DNA from 3 places in the Methylosinus sp. RM1 genome. Region 3 is predicted to be linked to each of the others. Evidence: predicted binding sites of a transcription regulator. Region 3 holds the regulator's gene; each other region holds the start of a gene.
The links. Region 3 encodes LexA, which represses DNA repair genes until DNA is damaged. Its sites were predicted from a motif close to TGTTCNNNNTGTGTTCNG; they were not measured.

Region 1: a site for LexA is predicted at 2,808-2,825, ahead of parE (DNA topoisomerase IV subunit B). Genes of this name have one in related genera too.
Region 2: a site for LexA is predicted at 3,016-3,033, ahead of recA (recombinase RecA). Genes of this name have one in related genera too.

What each region holds. Positions count from the first base shown of each region.
Region 1 is NZ_WOVC01000012.1:29,907-35,068, forward strand. Features, by position in the region: gene FMZ75_RS10495 (sensor histidine kinase) at 1-591, opposite strand, end outside; gene parE (DNA topoisomerase IV subunit B) at 748-2,763, opposite strand; gene FMZ75_RS10505 (2OG-Fe(II) oxygenase) at 3,030-3,650, opposite strand; gene FMZ75_RS10510 (DJ-1/PfpI family protein) at 3,723-4,391, opposite strand; gene FMZ75_RS10515 (GlxA family transcriptional regulator) at 4,491-5,162, shown strand, end outside.
Region 2 is NZ_WOVC01000010.1:4,964-10,125, forward strand. Features, by position in the region: gene alaS (alanine--tRNA ligase) at 1-1,529, opposite strand, end outside; gene recA (recombinase RecA) at 1,784-2,863, opposite strand; gene pyrE (orotate phosphoribosyltransferase) at 3,174-3,767, shown strand; gene FMZ75_RS09105 (cytochrome c) at 3,780-4,112, shown strand; gene FMZ75_RS09110 (DUF3617 family protein) at 4,117-4,545, opposite strand; gene lysM (peptidoglycan-binding protein LysM) at 4,715-5,162, opposite strand, start outside.
Region 3 is NZ_WOVC01000020.1:31,248-36,409, forward strand. Features, by position in the region: gene FMZ75_RS14080 (LLM class flavin-dependent oxidoreductase) at 1-900, shown strand, start outside; gene FMZ75_RS14085 (hypothetical protein) at 1,031-1,888, shown strand; gene lexA (transcriptional repressor LexA) at 2,028-2,732, shown strand; gene FMZ75_RS14095 (AsmA family protein) at 2,931-4,838, shown strand; gene FMZ75_RS14100 (PH domain-containing protein) at 4,931-5,162, shown strand, end outside.

The DNA.
Region 1 (5,162 bases), on a different contig from region 3:
GGAGAGCGCCTGCAGGCGCGCGGCGAATTTGCGCTGGAAATCGGCGAGCGAAGGCGCGCCCGCCGCCGTCTGCCGCGCCATGGCCTGCACCACGGCGAGAAGATTTTTGGAGCGATGCACCAGCTCGCGCAGCAGCACATGGACATGATCCTCGCGCCGCTTGCGATCGGTGATGTCGCGCGCCGTGCCGATGATGCGCGCGGCGCGTCCGCCCTCGAAAAAGGTGCGGCCGCGCACTGCGATCCAGCGCTCGACGCCATCGGTCTGGCCGATGATGCGATACTCCGCCTCGTAATCGCCGAGCTGGCCCGGATCGAGCGCGGCGGGCGCCGCCTCGCGCGTCTGCGCCTTGTCGTCCTTGTGCATCGCATTGCGGAAAATCTCGAAGCTTCCGGGCGCGCCTTCCGGCAAAGCCCAGAGCGCGCGCACCCGCTCGTCGAGATGCACCTCGCCGGTGACGAGATCCCAATCCCAAATTCCGGTGAGGCTCGCATCCAGCGCCATGCGCATTCGCTCGAGCGCCAGCGCGGCGTCGCGATCATCCGCCCGCTGCGGCGCGGACGCCTCGCTCTTGCTGTCGATGTCCGTCAAGATCGGTCCCTCGACGCCCGCCGCCCGCTTCGAGTGGCGCGAACCATAGCCCAACGGCCGTCGGCGGGCGAGAAAATCATTTCAAAATCGCGCGACTCATCGATCGCGCCCCGATATGCGAGAGAGGAAACGCCGTGGTCCGATCCACGGTTCCCGTCAAACATCCAATTCCGTGGCGAAAGCGGCGCGCTCCTGAATGAAGGCGAAGCGCGCCTCGGGCCTAGCGCCCATCAGCCGCTCGACGCAATCGGCGGTCTCCTCACGCTCCTCGCCGGCGATCACGACCTTGAGCAGTGTGCGCTTCCTGGCGTCCATCGTCGTTTCCTTGAGCTGAGCCGGCATCATCTCGCCGAGGCCTTTGAAGCGGCTCGTCTCGATCTTGCCCTTGCCGGTCAGCACTTTCTTCACCAGCTCGTCGCGATGCGCGTCGTCGCGCGCATAGACGGTCTTGGCGCCTTGCGTGAGCTTATACAGCGGCGGCACGGCGAGATAGAGATGGCCGCCGTCGATGAGCTTGGGCATTTGCCGAAAGAAGAAAGTGATGAGCAGCGAAGCGATATGCGCGCCGTCGACATCGGCGTCGGTCATCACGATGATCTTGTCGTAGCGCAAATCCTCGTCGCGATAATGCGAGCCGATTCCGCAGCCGAGCGCCTGCACCAGATCGGCGAGCTGCTGATTGGCGGCGAGCTTCTCGCGTCCCGCCGAGGCGACATTGAGAATCTTGCCGCGCAGAGGCAGCACGGCCTGGCTGGCGCGATCGCGCGCGGCCTTGGCGGAGCCGCCGGCGGAATCGCCCTCGACGATGAAAATCTCCGAGCCTTGCGACGATGTATTGGTGCAATCGGCGAGCTTGCCCGGCAGGCGCAATTTGCGCGTCGGGGATTTACGCGCCTGCTCCTTCTCGGCGCGTCGGCGAAGCCGCTCCTCGGAGCGCTCAACCGCGAAATCGAGCAGCTTGGTCGCCTGCGACGGCGCGCCGGCGAGCCAATGATCGAAAGCGTCGCGCACCGCGCCTTCGACGAGGCGTGAGGCCTCGACATTCATCAGCCGCGTCTTGTTCTGCCCCTGAAACTCCGGCTCGCGAATGAAGACGGAGATCATCGCCGCCGATTGGCCCATGAGGTCCTCGGCCGTCACATTGGCGGCGCGCTTGGCCTGGCCGATACGCTCGGCGTGATCCTTCAAGCCGCGCAGCAGAGCGAGACGAAAGCCCGCCTCATGCGTGCCGCCGTCCGGCGTCGGAATCGTGTTGCAATAGGAATGGGAAAAACCATCCTCATTGGCGAACCAGGCAATGGCCCATTCGAGCGAGCCATGGCCGCCCTCGCGCTGCACCTTGCCGACGAAGGGCTGATCGGCGACCAGCTCCTTGCCCTCGGTCTCGCGCGCGAGATAGTCGCGCAAGCCGCCGGGGAAACGCAGCACCGCCTCGGCCGGCACATCCGAGCCCGGCTCGATCAGCGCCGGAGCGCAGCGCCAGCGAATCTCGACGCCGCCGAAGAGATAGGCCTTGGAGCGCGACATGCGGAACAGCCGCGCCGGCCGCCAATGCGTCGCCGGGCCGAAGATGTCCGCGTCCGGCTTGAAGCGCACCTTGGTGCCGCGGCGATTGGCGATGCGGCCGAGCTTTTCGAACTTGCTGGCGACGAGGCCGCGCGAGAAGACCTGACGATAGAGCTGCTGCTCTCTGGCCACCTCGACCTCGACCCTCTCCGACAGGGCGTTGACCACGGACACGCCGACGCCGTGCAGGCCGCCGGAGGTTTGATAGGCCCCCGAGTCGAATTTGCCGCCGGCGTGCAGCATGGTCATAGCGACTTCGAGCCCGGTCTTGTCCGGAAACCGGGGGTGTCGATCGATCGGAAAACCGCGGCCATTGTCCACGACGGTGAGCCAGCCCTCCGGCTCGAGCGTGACCTCTATGAAGCTGGCGTGGCCGGCGACGGCCTCGTCCATCGCATTGTCCAGCACCTCCGCGAAGAGGTGATGCATGGCGGCCTCGTCCTTGCCGCCGATATACATGCCCGGCCGCCGCCGGACCGGCTCCAGCCCCTCGAGCACCTCGATGGAGGCGGCGTCATATTCCGCCGGCGCCTTGGGCGCTTTCGCGGCGGGAGCGGCGGCCGGCTTGCGCGGGGCGCCGCCGAAGAGATCATCGGATTTGGCCATGGAAGGGATTTTAGCGATTCGCGAGGGGGAGCGCGAGGGGGTATGAGAACATACAAGGAACTTCTTTTAATAGTCCGCCTATCTCGCGCTCTGCCTGTTCCAAGCCGACCAAGAAAGAAAGCTGCGCCGGACCTCGAGAAAAATCGGGTTGAGGTTTCCTCATCCTGAGGAGGCGGCGCAGCCGCCGTCTCGAAGGACGAGGAAACCGTCAGCGCCGCCTTCTGGAGTTCGCCCTCGTGCTTCGAGACGGTCGCTTCGCGACCTCCTCAGCATGATGGCGAGGGGGACTGCCCTTCGCGCGCCCGCCTCACCCAGCAATTGATCGAAAATCTCCCATCGGCAAAGGCGCTCGCGCAGCGCGTCGGACGCACCTCGTGAAACGCGGCCGAGGCAAAAGCGACGAGACGATCATAGACCGGCGCTATGTCCGCAAAGCCATCCGGCGAAGAGAGCCGCAGCGCGCCGCCTTCGAAGCGCTGTGGCAGCGCGTGAAAATAATAGACGAGCGTGAGAACCCGCACGCTGTCGTGTCCGTCCGGTCGCGGCGGCGCATCGGCGTGGCGCTTGAAAAAGCCGCCGTCGCCATAGCGCACCATCTCGATCTCTTTTTTCGTTTCCGAGAGCAGACAAACATTCAGCTCGTGCGTCAGACGCGCGAGGACCACATCGACAGACGCGGCGAAAGCCGCGCGCAGCGGGCCGAGCTCGAGAAGATGCGAAGAATCACGCACCGACGTATCGACGCGCGCCGCGCGCTCGGCCGTGTAGAAACGCGATTGCGAAAATTCGCTCTCATGCGCCAGCGCGAATTGCATCAGCTCGCCTGCGCGCGCCGCGCCGAGAAAGCCGTCGATGACGACATGCGCAGGCGTGGCGGCGGCGGTCATAGGCGCATCCATTGCGGCGACAGAAGCGCTCGATAGATCACAGAAAGCCGCACCGCAAAAGCCGCGCCGCGCTCAGCCATGCAAGGCCGCAAAGCGCGCCTTTCGCTCGGCGAAACGCGGCGACACGAATTCGACCAGCGCTTCGCCCGCCGTCTCCGGGCGCCCGCTGTCGAACGGCGGCGCCGGCGCATATTCGATGGACAATTGGATCGCGCGCGCGAATTGCTCGCCGGCGATATCGGCTGCGAGCGTCAAAGCGAAATCAATGCCCGCCGTCACGCCGCCGCCGGTGACGATGCGGCCGTCGCGCACGACGCGCGCGGCGTCTGGAATGGCGCCGAACAATGGCAGAAGATCGCGCCAGGCCCAATGGCAGGCGGCGCGCTTGCCGCGCAGCAGGCCGGCGGCGCCGAGCAGCAGCGAGCCGTTGCAAACCGAGGTCACATAGCGCGCGCCTTCCGCGAGCCGCGCGATCTGCTCCAAATATTCGCGATCGACCGACGCCGCCTCGACGCCGGGACCGCCGGGAACGCACAAGAGATCGCAGCGCTCCACGCTGGCGAGCGCGCGCGTCGAGCCGAATTCGAGCCCCGTGTCGGAAGCGACGGCCCCGCCCTCGCGCGAGGCGACGACGACCTCCGCGCCGGGCAGTCGCGACAGCACCTCGAAAGGCCCGGTGAAATCGAGCTGGGTGAGACGCGGAAAAATCGCGAAGACGATGCGAAAGCTTTGGTCCGACATTGCGAGCCTCCCCTTGTTGACGAAGGCAGAGTAGCGCCGCTAGGCTCTGTCTCAAATGACGGTTTTCCCACTTTTTCAGATAAAGCCATGAGCGCGCGGATCATCGCTCTGCTGATCTTCGAGGATTTTCAGATTCTCGACGCCGCTGGTCCGATCGCCGCATTCGAGATCGCCGCGCGCATCGTCCCCGGCGCCTATGCGCTACGGACGATCGCCGCCGCTCCGGGCCTGGTGCGCTCCTCTTCCGGCGTCGCCATCGCGGCCGGAGGCTTCGCCGCCGCGCGACGTTGCGACACGCTGCTGATCGCCGGAGGCCTCGGCACGCGCGGCGCCGCCACGGACAGAAAGACGCTGGCTTTCGTCGCCCGCGCAGCGACGCGCGCGCGACGCGTGGCGAGCGTGTGCTCGGGCGCCTATGTGTTGGCGGCGGCCGGGCTGCTCGACGGCCGCAGAGCGACGACGCATTGGAGCCGCAGCGGCGATTTTCAAAGGCGCTTTCCGAAGGTTCGGCTGGAGCCGGATTTGATCTTCGTGCGCGACGGGCCGATCTGGAGCTCCGCCGGAATCACCGCGGGGATCGATCTCGCGCTGGCGATGATCGACGACGATCTCGGCGAGGATGTCGCGCGCGCCGTGGCGCAGCAGCTCGTCGTCTATCATCGGCGCCCCGGCGGGCAATCGCAATTTTCCGCGCTGCTGGAATTGGAGAGAAAGCCGGACAAATTCGCGACGCTGCTGCGCTGGGCGAGCGAGCGTCTCCGCCAACGCCTC
Region 2 (5,162 bases), on a different contig from region 3:
ACGCCGATGTCTCCGATCTGGCCGCCGGACTCCGCATAGAAGGGCGTCTGATTGAGCAGCACGGCGCCGCGCGCGCCGGTCTCGAGCCGGAAGGTCTCCGCCCCTTCGTGGAGAAGGGCGACGATCTGGCCCTCGGACTTTTCCCGATCATAGCCGAGAAACTCCGTCGCGCCGAGACGCTCCTCGAGCGCGAACCAGACGGCCTCGGTCGCCGTCTCGCCAGAGCCGGCCCAGGCCTTGCGCGCCTCGGCGCGCTGGCGCTCCATGGCGGTCTCGAAAGCGGCCTTGTCGACGACGATGCCGCGCGGTCGCAGCGCATCCTCGGTGAGATCGAGCGGAAAGCCGTAAGTGTCGTAGAGCTTGAACGCCGTTTCGCCGGAGAAGCTCGCGCCGGCCGTGAGCGAGGCGCTCTCCTCGTCGAGGATCGAGAGGCCGCGCACGAGAGTCTGGCGGAAACGCGTCTCCTCGGTCAGCAGAGTGTCGCGAATGAGGCTTTCGGCGCGGGTCAGCTCGGGATAGGCGAGGCCCATTTCGGAAACCAGCTCGCGGACGAGGCGATGCATCAAAGGCTCGGCGGCGCCGAGAAGCTGCGCATGGCGCATGGCGCGGCGCATGATTCGGCGCAGCACATAGCCGCGGCCCTCATTCGAAGGCGTCACGCCATCGGCGACGAGAAAGGCCGACGCGCGCAGATGATCGGCGATGACGCGGTGGCTCGCCGCCTGTGGTCCGGCGGAATCGACGCTTGTCGCCTCCGCGACGGCGCCGATGAGGCGCCGGAAGAGATCGACCTCGAAGACCGATTGCACGCCCTGCAGCAGCGCGGCGATTCGCTCGAGGCCCATGCCCGTGTCGATGGAGGGACGCGGCAGCGGCGCGCGCTCGCCCGGCGCGGTCTGCTCATATTGCATGAAGACGAGGTTCCAGAACTCCAGGAACCGATCGCCATCCTCGTCCGGGCTGCCGGGCGGGCCGCCGGCGACGCTGTCGCCCTGATCGAAGAAAATCTCGGAGCAAGGGCCGCAGGGGCCGACGTCGCCCATGCTCCAGAAATTATCCGCGGTCGGAATGCGGATGATGCGATCGTCAGAGAAGCCGGCGATCTTTTTCCACAGCGAAAAGGCTTCGTCGTCGTCGTGATAGACGGTGACCAGCAGCTTCTCGCGCGGCAGGGCCAGCTCGCGGGAGACGAAATTCCAGGCGAGCTCTATGGCGCCTTCCTTGAAATAATCGCCGAAAGAGAAATTGCCGAGCATCTCGAAAAAGGTCAGATGCCGCGCCGTATAGCCGACATTGTCGAGATCATTGTGCTTGCCGCCGGCGCGCATACATTTTTGCGCGGTGGTGGCGCGCGCGTAATGGCGCTTCTCGAAGCCGGTGAAGACATTCTTGAACTGCACCATGCCGGCGTTGGTGAACATCAGCGTGGGGTCGTTCTGCGGGACGAGCGGCGAGGATGCGACTTTCTCGTGTCCATTGCGCGAGAAATAGTCGAGGAAGGTCGAACGGATCTGGTTGACGCCACTCATATCGGTTCTTGTCGCCCGCTTGTTCGGCTCGAAAAGCCATCGAACGCGCGCTCGGCCGTAACCGTCGCAGGGAAAAGGAAAAGGCCCGGCGCGAACCGAGCCCTTCTAGAGCATTTGTCCGCGAAGTGGAACAGGCGGCGCGGCTCGCGGAAGGGGATGACGCTTCGGAAGTCTTCGCGCCGCGACCCCACCCCGGACGGCTGCGCCGTCCGACCCTCCCCCTGAAGGGGAGGGTGGGCGTTCGCTGTCTGCGATCAGTCCTCGGCGCCGTCGCCCTCGCCCTCGCCGCCGGCGTCGAGAATGCGCTCGGCGATGAGGCCGGAATTTTCGCGGATCGCCTGCTCGATCCGCTCGGCCGCCTCTTTGTTCTGCTTGAGAAAGGTCTTGGCGTTCTCGCGGCCTTGGCCGAGTCGCTGGCTGTCGTAGGAGAACCAGGCGCCGGATTTCTCGACGACGCCGGCCTTCACGCCGAGGTCGATCAACTCGCCGACCTTGGAGACGCCCTCGCCATACATGATGTCGAACTCGACCTGCTTGAAAGGCGGGGCCACCTTATTCTTGACCACCTTCACGCGGGTCTGGTTGCCAGTGACCTCGTCGCGGTCCTTGATGGAGCCGATGCGGCGAATGTCGAGACGCACGGAAGCGTAGAACTTCAAGGCGTTGCCGCCCGTGGTCGTCTCCGGCGAGCCATACATGACGCCGATCTTCATGCGGATCTGATTGATGAAGATGACGAGCGTGTTGGAGCGCGAGATGGAGGCGGTGAGCTTGCGCAGCGCCTGGCTCATCAGGCGGGCCTGCAGGCCGGGCTGCACCTCGCCCATCTCCCCCTCGATCTCGGCGCGCGGCGTCAGCGCGGCGACCGAATCGATGATGAGCACATCCACCGCGCCGGAGCGCACGAGCGTGTCGGTGATCTCCAGCGCCTGCTCGCCCGTATCGGGCTGGGAGATCAGCAGCTCCTCGAGATTGACGCCGAGCTTGCGGGCGTAGACCGGATCGAGCGCATGTTCGGCGTCGACGAAGGCGCAGACGCCGCCCTTCTTCTGCGCCTCGGCGATCACATGCAGCGCCAGAGTGGTCTTGCCCGAAGATTCCGGCCCATAAATCTCGACGATGCGGCCACGCGGCATTCCGCCGACGCCGAGCGCTATGTCGAGCCCGAGCGAGCCGGTGGAGATCGTCTCGATCTCGACGGCCTTCTGATTCTTGCCGAGCCGCATGATCGAGCCTTTGCCGAAGGCCCGCTCGATCTGCGACAAAGCGGCGTCCAGCGCCTTGGTCTTGTCCACGGATGTTCCTTCCACGAGGCGGAGATTGGCTTGGCTCACGGCGATGATTCCTTCTGGCACGGGGCGGGCGGCAGGCGCAACGCGAGATGCGGCCCTGAAGCGAAAGAGCGGTGAAAGACTTGTGAGGATCGGACCGGTATCGGACGCGAAGATCGGATGGGCAGATTGTATCGCATTTGTTCTCTTCGCCAAGTTCTTTTTTTGTTCCGCTTGCATTTTTCGCCCCGCCTCCCGCGCCGGCGCGGGCCGAGGGAAGGAACCGGCTTGAAGTCCGCGAGTTCCTCGGCGTAAGGGACGCGAGCCGGCGCAAGGCGCCGTTCTTCTATCGACAGCGGAGTTTCGACAGCCAATGAGCGATTTGCGCGCTTCCCGTCCCGACGCCGTTCTCGATCCCGCCGATCCGCGCTGGGGGCGGCTGCATCGGCTGATCGACACGCATTCGCTGCTGCGCGGCGATTTCACGCTCTCCTCGGGCCGCAAGAGCAATTATCTCTTCCAGCTGCGCCAGACGACCATGCTGCCGGAGGGCGCGTATCTCATCGCCGATATCGTCGTCGACTATATGAGGGCGCAGGGGATAAAGGGCGTCGGCGGGCTGGCCGTGGGCGCCGTGCCCATGGTGGCGGCCATCGCCGCGGTGAGCTTTCCCAAAGGCGCGCCGGTCGAGGCTTTCTTCGTGCGCAAGGAGGCCAAGGGCCATGGCGCCAAGGAGCGTATCGACGGCTATGTGCCCAAGGGCGGCGAATCGCTGATCGTGGACGATGTGGCGACGACGGGCGGCTCTATATTGGAGGCCATCGCCGGCATGACGGAAGAGCATCCAGAGGCGAAAGCGACGCGCGCGCTGGTGGTGATCGACCGCGAGGAAGGCGCCGCGGAAAAGCTCGCCGAAAAGGGAATCACGCTGGCGTCGATCTTCAAGCGGAGCGACTTCACCATATAGAGGAGCTGCGACATGATTTGTCCGAAGCCGATGATTTTTGCGTTATTCGCTTCCACGGCCGTCGCGGCGCCCGCGGCCGCGCAATCGAGCGATCCGACGGCCGGGCGACGCCTCGCCGCCTCGCTCTGCGTCGAATGTCACCGCATAGACGAGAAGACGCCGGCCGAGAACGAGGCCGCCAAGGCGCCGAGCTTCGTCGATGTGGCGCGCATGCCGTCGACGACGGAGCTGGCGATCAAGGTCTTTCTGCGCAGCTCGCATCGCAACATGCCCAATCTCATCCTCACGCCGGATGAGATCGACTCGCTCTCCGCCTATATCGTCGGCCTCGCGCCCAAGCGTTGAGGCGTCACGGCTTCGGGCATTCGGGCTGCAGAAATTTCGCGTCGATCGTGAAGCCGGAGCGCTCGCGCGTGACGCCGCTCTTTTGCGTGAGCGTCGTCTTCGATTGCGCGCGATACCAGCTCGAGAAATCGCCGGTGAACAAGAGACTCGTCACTTCGCGCGCGCCATGGAGATCGCATGAGAAGGTGACGATGACCTCGCCGCCCTGCGCGGATTCGACCGTCGGCTTCGTGCAATTGTCCTGCGGAACGCCGAGCAGGCCGTCGCTCGCCTCGATGCAGACGTCATGCGCCTGCAATCCCACTTCCGGCGATATGGTCTTTATGCGCCAGAAGCCGGGCCGACGCTGCGGGAGACTATCCGCCAACGCGCTCGCGGCAAGCGGCAATATCACGGCGATGAGCGTCGCGCGACACACAGTATGGAGGTTCAACTCTTCGCCTCGATGACCGATGATCTTATACCGCGCGGAATATGTGACGCGCGCCTTTGCGAGGCAATTCGTTTTCGATATCGCGCGCGATTTCGAGAATAGCTCCCGCGCGCGCATCCCTATTTTTCCCGCATGACGCGGCCTCCCGAAGGAGGCCGCGCGACAGAGATCAGGCCTGGCCGGCGGCGCCTTGGGCCTTGGGAATGCGCAGCACCTGACCGGGATAGATCTTGTCGGGATCGGAGAGCAGCGGCCGATTGGCGGCGAAAATCTCCTCGTATTTTCCGCCCTTGCCCTGGCCATATTGCGTCTCGGCGATCTTCCACAGCGTGTCGCCCTGGCGCACCTTGTAGAAGAGCGATTCGGTCTCCTGCTTGCCGACGACGATATTGCTCTCGACCTGCGAGACGCCCTTGGTGTTGCCGACGGCGAGCACGATCTTCTCGGCGTCGCTGGTGGAGGCCGCCTTGCCGCCGAGCTTCACCTTGTCGCCCTCGACCGAGATTTCGATCTTGGAGGCGTCGAGACCCTTCTTCTCGATCTCCTTCTTCAGCTCATCGGCGGGCGCAGCGGCGTTCTCGGTCGCGCCCTTGGGCGAAGGCGCATTCTTGTCGATC
Region 3 (5,162 bases):
GGCTTCGAGGAGGCCTGGGTCGCCGAGCATCATTTCGAGCCGGACGCCGCCTGTCCCTCCATTCTCACGCTTCTCTCCTATCTCGCCGGCGTCACGAGCACGATTCGGCTCGGCTCGGCGGCGGTGCTGCTCGCCTTCCGCAATCCCATTCAAGTGGCGGAGGATGTCGCCACCATCGATCTTCTCTCCAAGGGCAGGTTCGATTTCGGCGTGGCGCGCGGCGGACCTTTCGAATTGCAGAACCGCCATTTCGGCGCCGGCAAGGATTCGACGCGGGAGATGACTCTGGAGGCGCTCGGCCTCGTCAATCGCCTGCTCTATGAGGACAGGGTGACTTTCACCGGCGCGCATTACGAGGCCAATGGCCTCAGCCTCACGCCGCGCCCGCTGCAAAAGCCCATTCCCACCTATCTCGCCACCACCACGCCGGGAGCGATTCGCTACGCCGCGCGCAATGGCCATGGCGTGATGGCCGGCCCGCCTTTCCCCATAGAGCAGATAAAGGAGACCTTGCGCATCTATCGCGAGGCCGCAGGCGCGGAGGGCGATCCGCGCTTCACCATGGCGCGCTTCTATTACGCCGCGCCGCGCCGCGAGCAGGCGCTGGCCGAGGCCATTCCCTTCCTCTCCCGCTTCGCCGAGCGGATGCGCGGCAATTTCGCCCGCCAGGACGGCGCGGCGCCGGCCTCGCTGACCGAGGAGGGGTTGCTGCAACGCTCGCTGATCGGCGATTTCGACGAAGTGGCGGAGAAGATCGCCGCCTATCGCGAGGAGACCGACGCGCGGGCGATATTGCTGAAGCCGATCTCGCGGGATCCGGAGAAGAACTTGCGCTCGCTAGAGGATTTCGCGCGGCATGTGCGGCCGATGCTGGGCGTGGAGGCGGCGGCGGCGCAGTGAGGGGAGCAGATGAAAGATGGGCGGGAAGCCCATCCAGCCCACTGTGCCTGCGGCTCGCAAATATTAGAATAATATATTATGTCGATCATGGCGAACGATTCGGCGTTCGCAAAGAATTGGGCTGACCAGATTGTCCACCGATACATCGTCGCGCCGTAATTGCGCTTCGGCTACCATAAAGGGCTGGTTTGATGACAGCCGGCGCGACGATGTATGGGCAATTGGTGGCTATGCCGGCGCAGATCATAGATGGGAATATTTTGACCACCATTGGCCGATCGCGCTTGCCAAGCATGGTGTTCCCTATCTGCATATGAAGGAAGCGAATGAGGCAAAAGGGGTCTACGCGAAGTGGTGGCCCTCCAAAGAACACCAAGCAGAGTGGAGCGCCTTTCTCAATGAACTCGCAGAAATAATTTATGAAAGCCGGCTCCAGTTCTTCGCCTCAATCGTTCGTCTTGAGGATTTGGAGAGGTTTAACCGTGAGCATGGCGTCGGACTGAAGCCGTACGCATTGGCAGCGTATGGCTGTATGGTGGTTGTAGCAAGAGAGTATGGAGAACTAAGCTCTGAGCTTGTCTTTGATCATCTAGAAAAAGTTGACTCTAAACTTAGCGAGGCAAAGAGATACGCAGATCTTGATTCGTATAATCGTGGTGATTTTGATCGAATGTCGATCACAGCCTTAGCGAAGACCAGAACCTTTCGAGACCTGCCGGCGATGCAGGCTGCGGACTTTGCGGTCTGGGAACTCCGAAAACATCACGAGAAGAATGGTGAATGGTTCGATTTACCTGATAGGCCGTTGAATGAGGATGAGCGTTGGGAGCACTTTCAACGTTGGTCAATTGCTAAGTTTCAGACTTTAATTCCGCCTCCGCGTAAATCGCTATCCGCATTGGTCGAGGGGAATCAAATATTTCCACTCATTTGGGATTATGACCGTCTTTGCGAAGCACATCGATTGAGAAACGGGCTGTGGTGCTAATTGGTGTTGAATGATGACGCCCTTGCGGAACGCACCGAGAACGCCTATCCTCCCGTTCATGATTTGTTTATGAACCCGCGCCATCATGGCCGGGTTCGGACGTGGCGCGCCGCGGGCGGGGCGGCGCCAGGGGGCTCTCATGCTGACCAAGAAACAGAGCGATTTGCTGCGCTTCATCCATGAGCGCCTGAAGGAGACCGGCGTGCCGCCCTCCTTCGACGAGATGAAGGACGCGCTCGATCTGCGCTCCAAATCCGGCATTCACAGGCTCATTCTCGCGCTCGAGGAGCGCGGCTTCATTCGCCGTCTGCCCAATCGCGCCCGCGCGCTCGAGGTGCTGCGCCTGCCCGAATCGGCGACGCCCCGCGTCGCCGCGCGCGGCGGCAAATTCTCGCCCTCGGTCATAGAGGGCGCGCTCGGCCGCGTGCGGCCCGTCCCGGCCGGCGAGCCGGAGTCCGATCAGCAGGTGGCGATCCCGGTCATGGGCCGCATCGCCGCCGGCACGCCCATCTCCGCGCTGCAGAATCGCAGCCACACCATCAGCCTGCCGCCGGACATGCTCGGCGGCGGCGAGCATTTCGCGCTCGAGGTGCGCGGCGATTCGATGATCGAGGCCGGCATTCTCGACGGCGACGTCGTCGTGGTGAGAAAGCAGGACAGCGCCGACACCGGCGATATCGTCGTCGCCCTCATCGACGACGAGGAGGCGACTTTGAAACGCCTGCGCAAGCGCGGCGCGTCAATAGCGCTAGAGGCCGCCAATCCGGCCTATGAGACGCGCATTTTCGGGCCGGATCGCGTCCGCATCCAGGGCCGTCTGGTCAGCCTTCTGCGCAAATACTGAGGGCCTCGCGCCGCCACGATCTCGCCGCCCTTTGCCGCCATGGTCCGGCCTCGCGCGCTATTGGCGCGCGGGCCTGTCGGCGCGGCCGCCCTTTCGAAAGAAGCGCGCTCCGTCGCGCGCGGCCGTGCGGCCCGGCCCGCCTCTTTCTGCCCCGCCTCTTTCTGCATGGACGATGGAATGTCGCACTCGACCGGCCCAATGCGCGAAATCGAAGGATCGAAACCCTCGAGCCTCGGTCGCCGCCTGCCTTTCGCGCGTCTTTCCCGGCGCTGGCTGATCGTGATGGGCGCCGTCGTGGCGGTGGCGCTCGGCGCGGCCCTCGCGCCCTGGACCTTCTCCACCAGCGCTCTGCTCGAGGAGATTTCCGGCCAGCTCAATTCCTCCTCTGGTCTCTTCATCGCCGCCAAGGGGCGCTCGACCTTCTCGGTGCTGCCCCGTCCGCACATCACCATAGACAGCATCGCCTTCGCCGACCCGACCGCGGCGCTCACCATCGAGGCGGAGCGATTGCACGGCAATGTGCTGCTGCTGCCGCTGCTCGCCGGCCGTCTCGAGATCGCCGACATAGAGCTCGTTCGCCCCGCCATCGAGATCGATCTCGACCGCAAGCCGATGAGCGCGGCGGGCGCCGCCGTGCGCGCGGCGGCGGCGCGGCCCTCGACTGCCGCGGCGGAAAAGGCCGATCGCGCCCGGCTCGGCGGCGTCGCCATCGTTTCCGGCGTGGCCCATGTCAAATATGCCGGCGGCGAAGAGACACTGCGCGACATAGAGGCCAGTCTCGACTGGCGCACGGTCGGCTCGCCCGCGACGCTCGACATCGCCTTCTCCTGGCGCGGCGAGCGACCGCGCGGCACGCTGTGGGTGCTCAAGCCCGGCGCCCTTCTGCGTGGCGAGCAGACGGCGGTCACCGTGCGGCTCGATTCCGACAGCTTGCGGGCGGAGGCGGAGGGCTTCGGCCAGCTCGGCCCCAAGCCCCGCTATATGGGGCGGCTCACCGCCTCCTCGCCCTCGCTGCGCCATGCGCTCGCCCTCGCCAATGTGAGCGCGCCGCTGCCCGGGCCTTTCGAGAATGTCCAGCTTTCCGCCAAAGCCAGCGTCGGCCTGCGCGATTTCCAGCTCACCGATCTGAAGCTCTCGGCCGACGACAATGAATTCGAGGGCTCCTTCGGTCTGCGCCACGAGGGCGACAAGCCGATCGTCCATGCGACGCTCGCCAGCAATTACGTGTCGCTGAAGCCGATGGTCGCCGATCTGCCGCCGCTCTCCGGCGCCGACGGCCAGTGGAGCCGCGACGCTTTCGTTTTGCCGGATATTCAGAACGCCGATGTCGATCTGCGCCTTTCGGCGACGCGCGCCCGCGTTCTGCGGCTCAATCTCGAGGACGCCGCTCTGTCCTTGCTGCTGCGCGGCGGCCGGCTCGAGCTCGCCCTCGCCGAGGCGGCGGCTTATAAGGGAACCGTGAAGGGCCGCGCCATTTTCGCCGCCAATGCGGCGGGCGCGCTGGAATTCCACGCCAATGCGCAGCTGACCGGCGTCGACGCCGGCGCGCTCGCCTGGGACGCCGCCGCGCGGCCCGATCTCGGCGGCGCGCTGGACGCCAATTTCACGCTCGACGCCACTGGCGACAGCGTCTCGCAGCTCATGCGCGATCTCGACGGCCGCGCCACCCTCACGCTGAGTGAGGGCGAGGTCGACGGCATAGACCTGGAGCGCGCGCTCCGCCGCATCGACAAACGGCCCTTGTCGAGCGCGATGGACATTCGCTCCGGTCACTCGCTGGTGGATCGCGCCAGCGCGACCATCAAAATCGTCAAGGGAACCGCGAATATAGAGGATGGCCAAGCGCATGGGCCGGGCTTCGCGCTGGCCTTCGCCGGCCAGGCGCGCATCCCGGAGCGCAGCCTCGCGATGAAGGCGCAGGCCAATGAGGCCGACGCCGCTGGCAAGCCGCGCGAGAAGGGCGTGCAGATCGGCTTCGATCTCTCCGGCGCCTGGGACGATCCCGTCTTCGCGCCGGACGCCGCCGCGCTGATCAAGCGCTCCGGCGCCGCCGCGCCGCTGCTGCCGCGCGTGGAGCCGGAGGCGGGCGCGGCGAAGGAGCGGTGAGAGGACGTCTCGAACCAGTCGTCGACGGTGACGGCAACCGAGCGCTTCTGCTATAAAACGCGGCGTCCATCCTCGGTTTCGAAGTGGCGCACATGACTGACGAATTTTTCTCAAATCGCCTGCTCGACGGGGAGCGTGTTCTCTGGTCGGGCCAGCCGGCTTGCGGCCTGTCGCTGCGTAATCGCGACGTTTTTCTGATCCCCTTCAGCCTGCTCTGGTGTGGCTTCGCAGTGTTCTGGACGATTTCCGCCGGCCGGATGAACGCGCCCTGGTTCTTCATTACCGTGGGCGGTTTCTTTGTCTGCATGGGGCTCTATTTCGTCT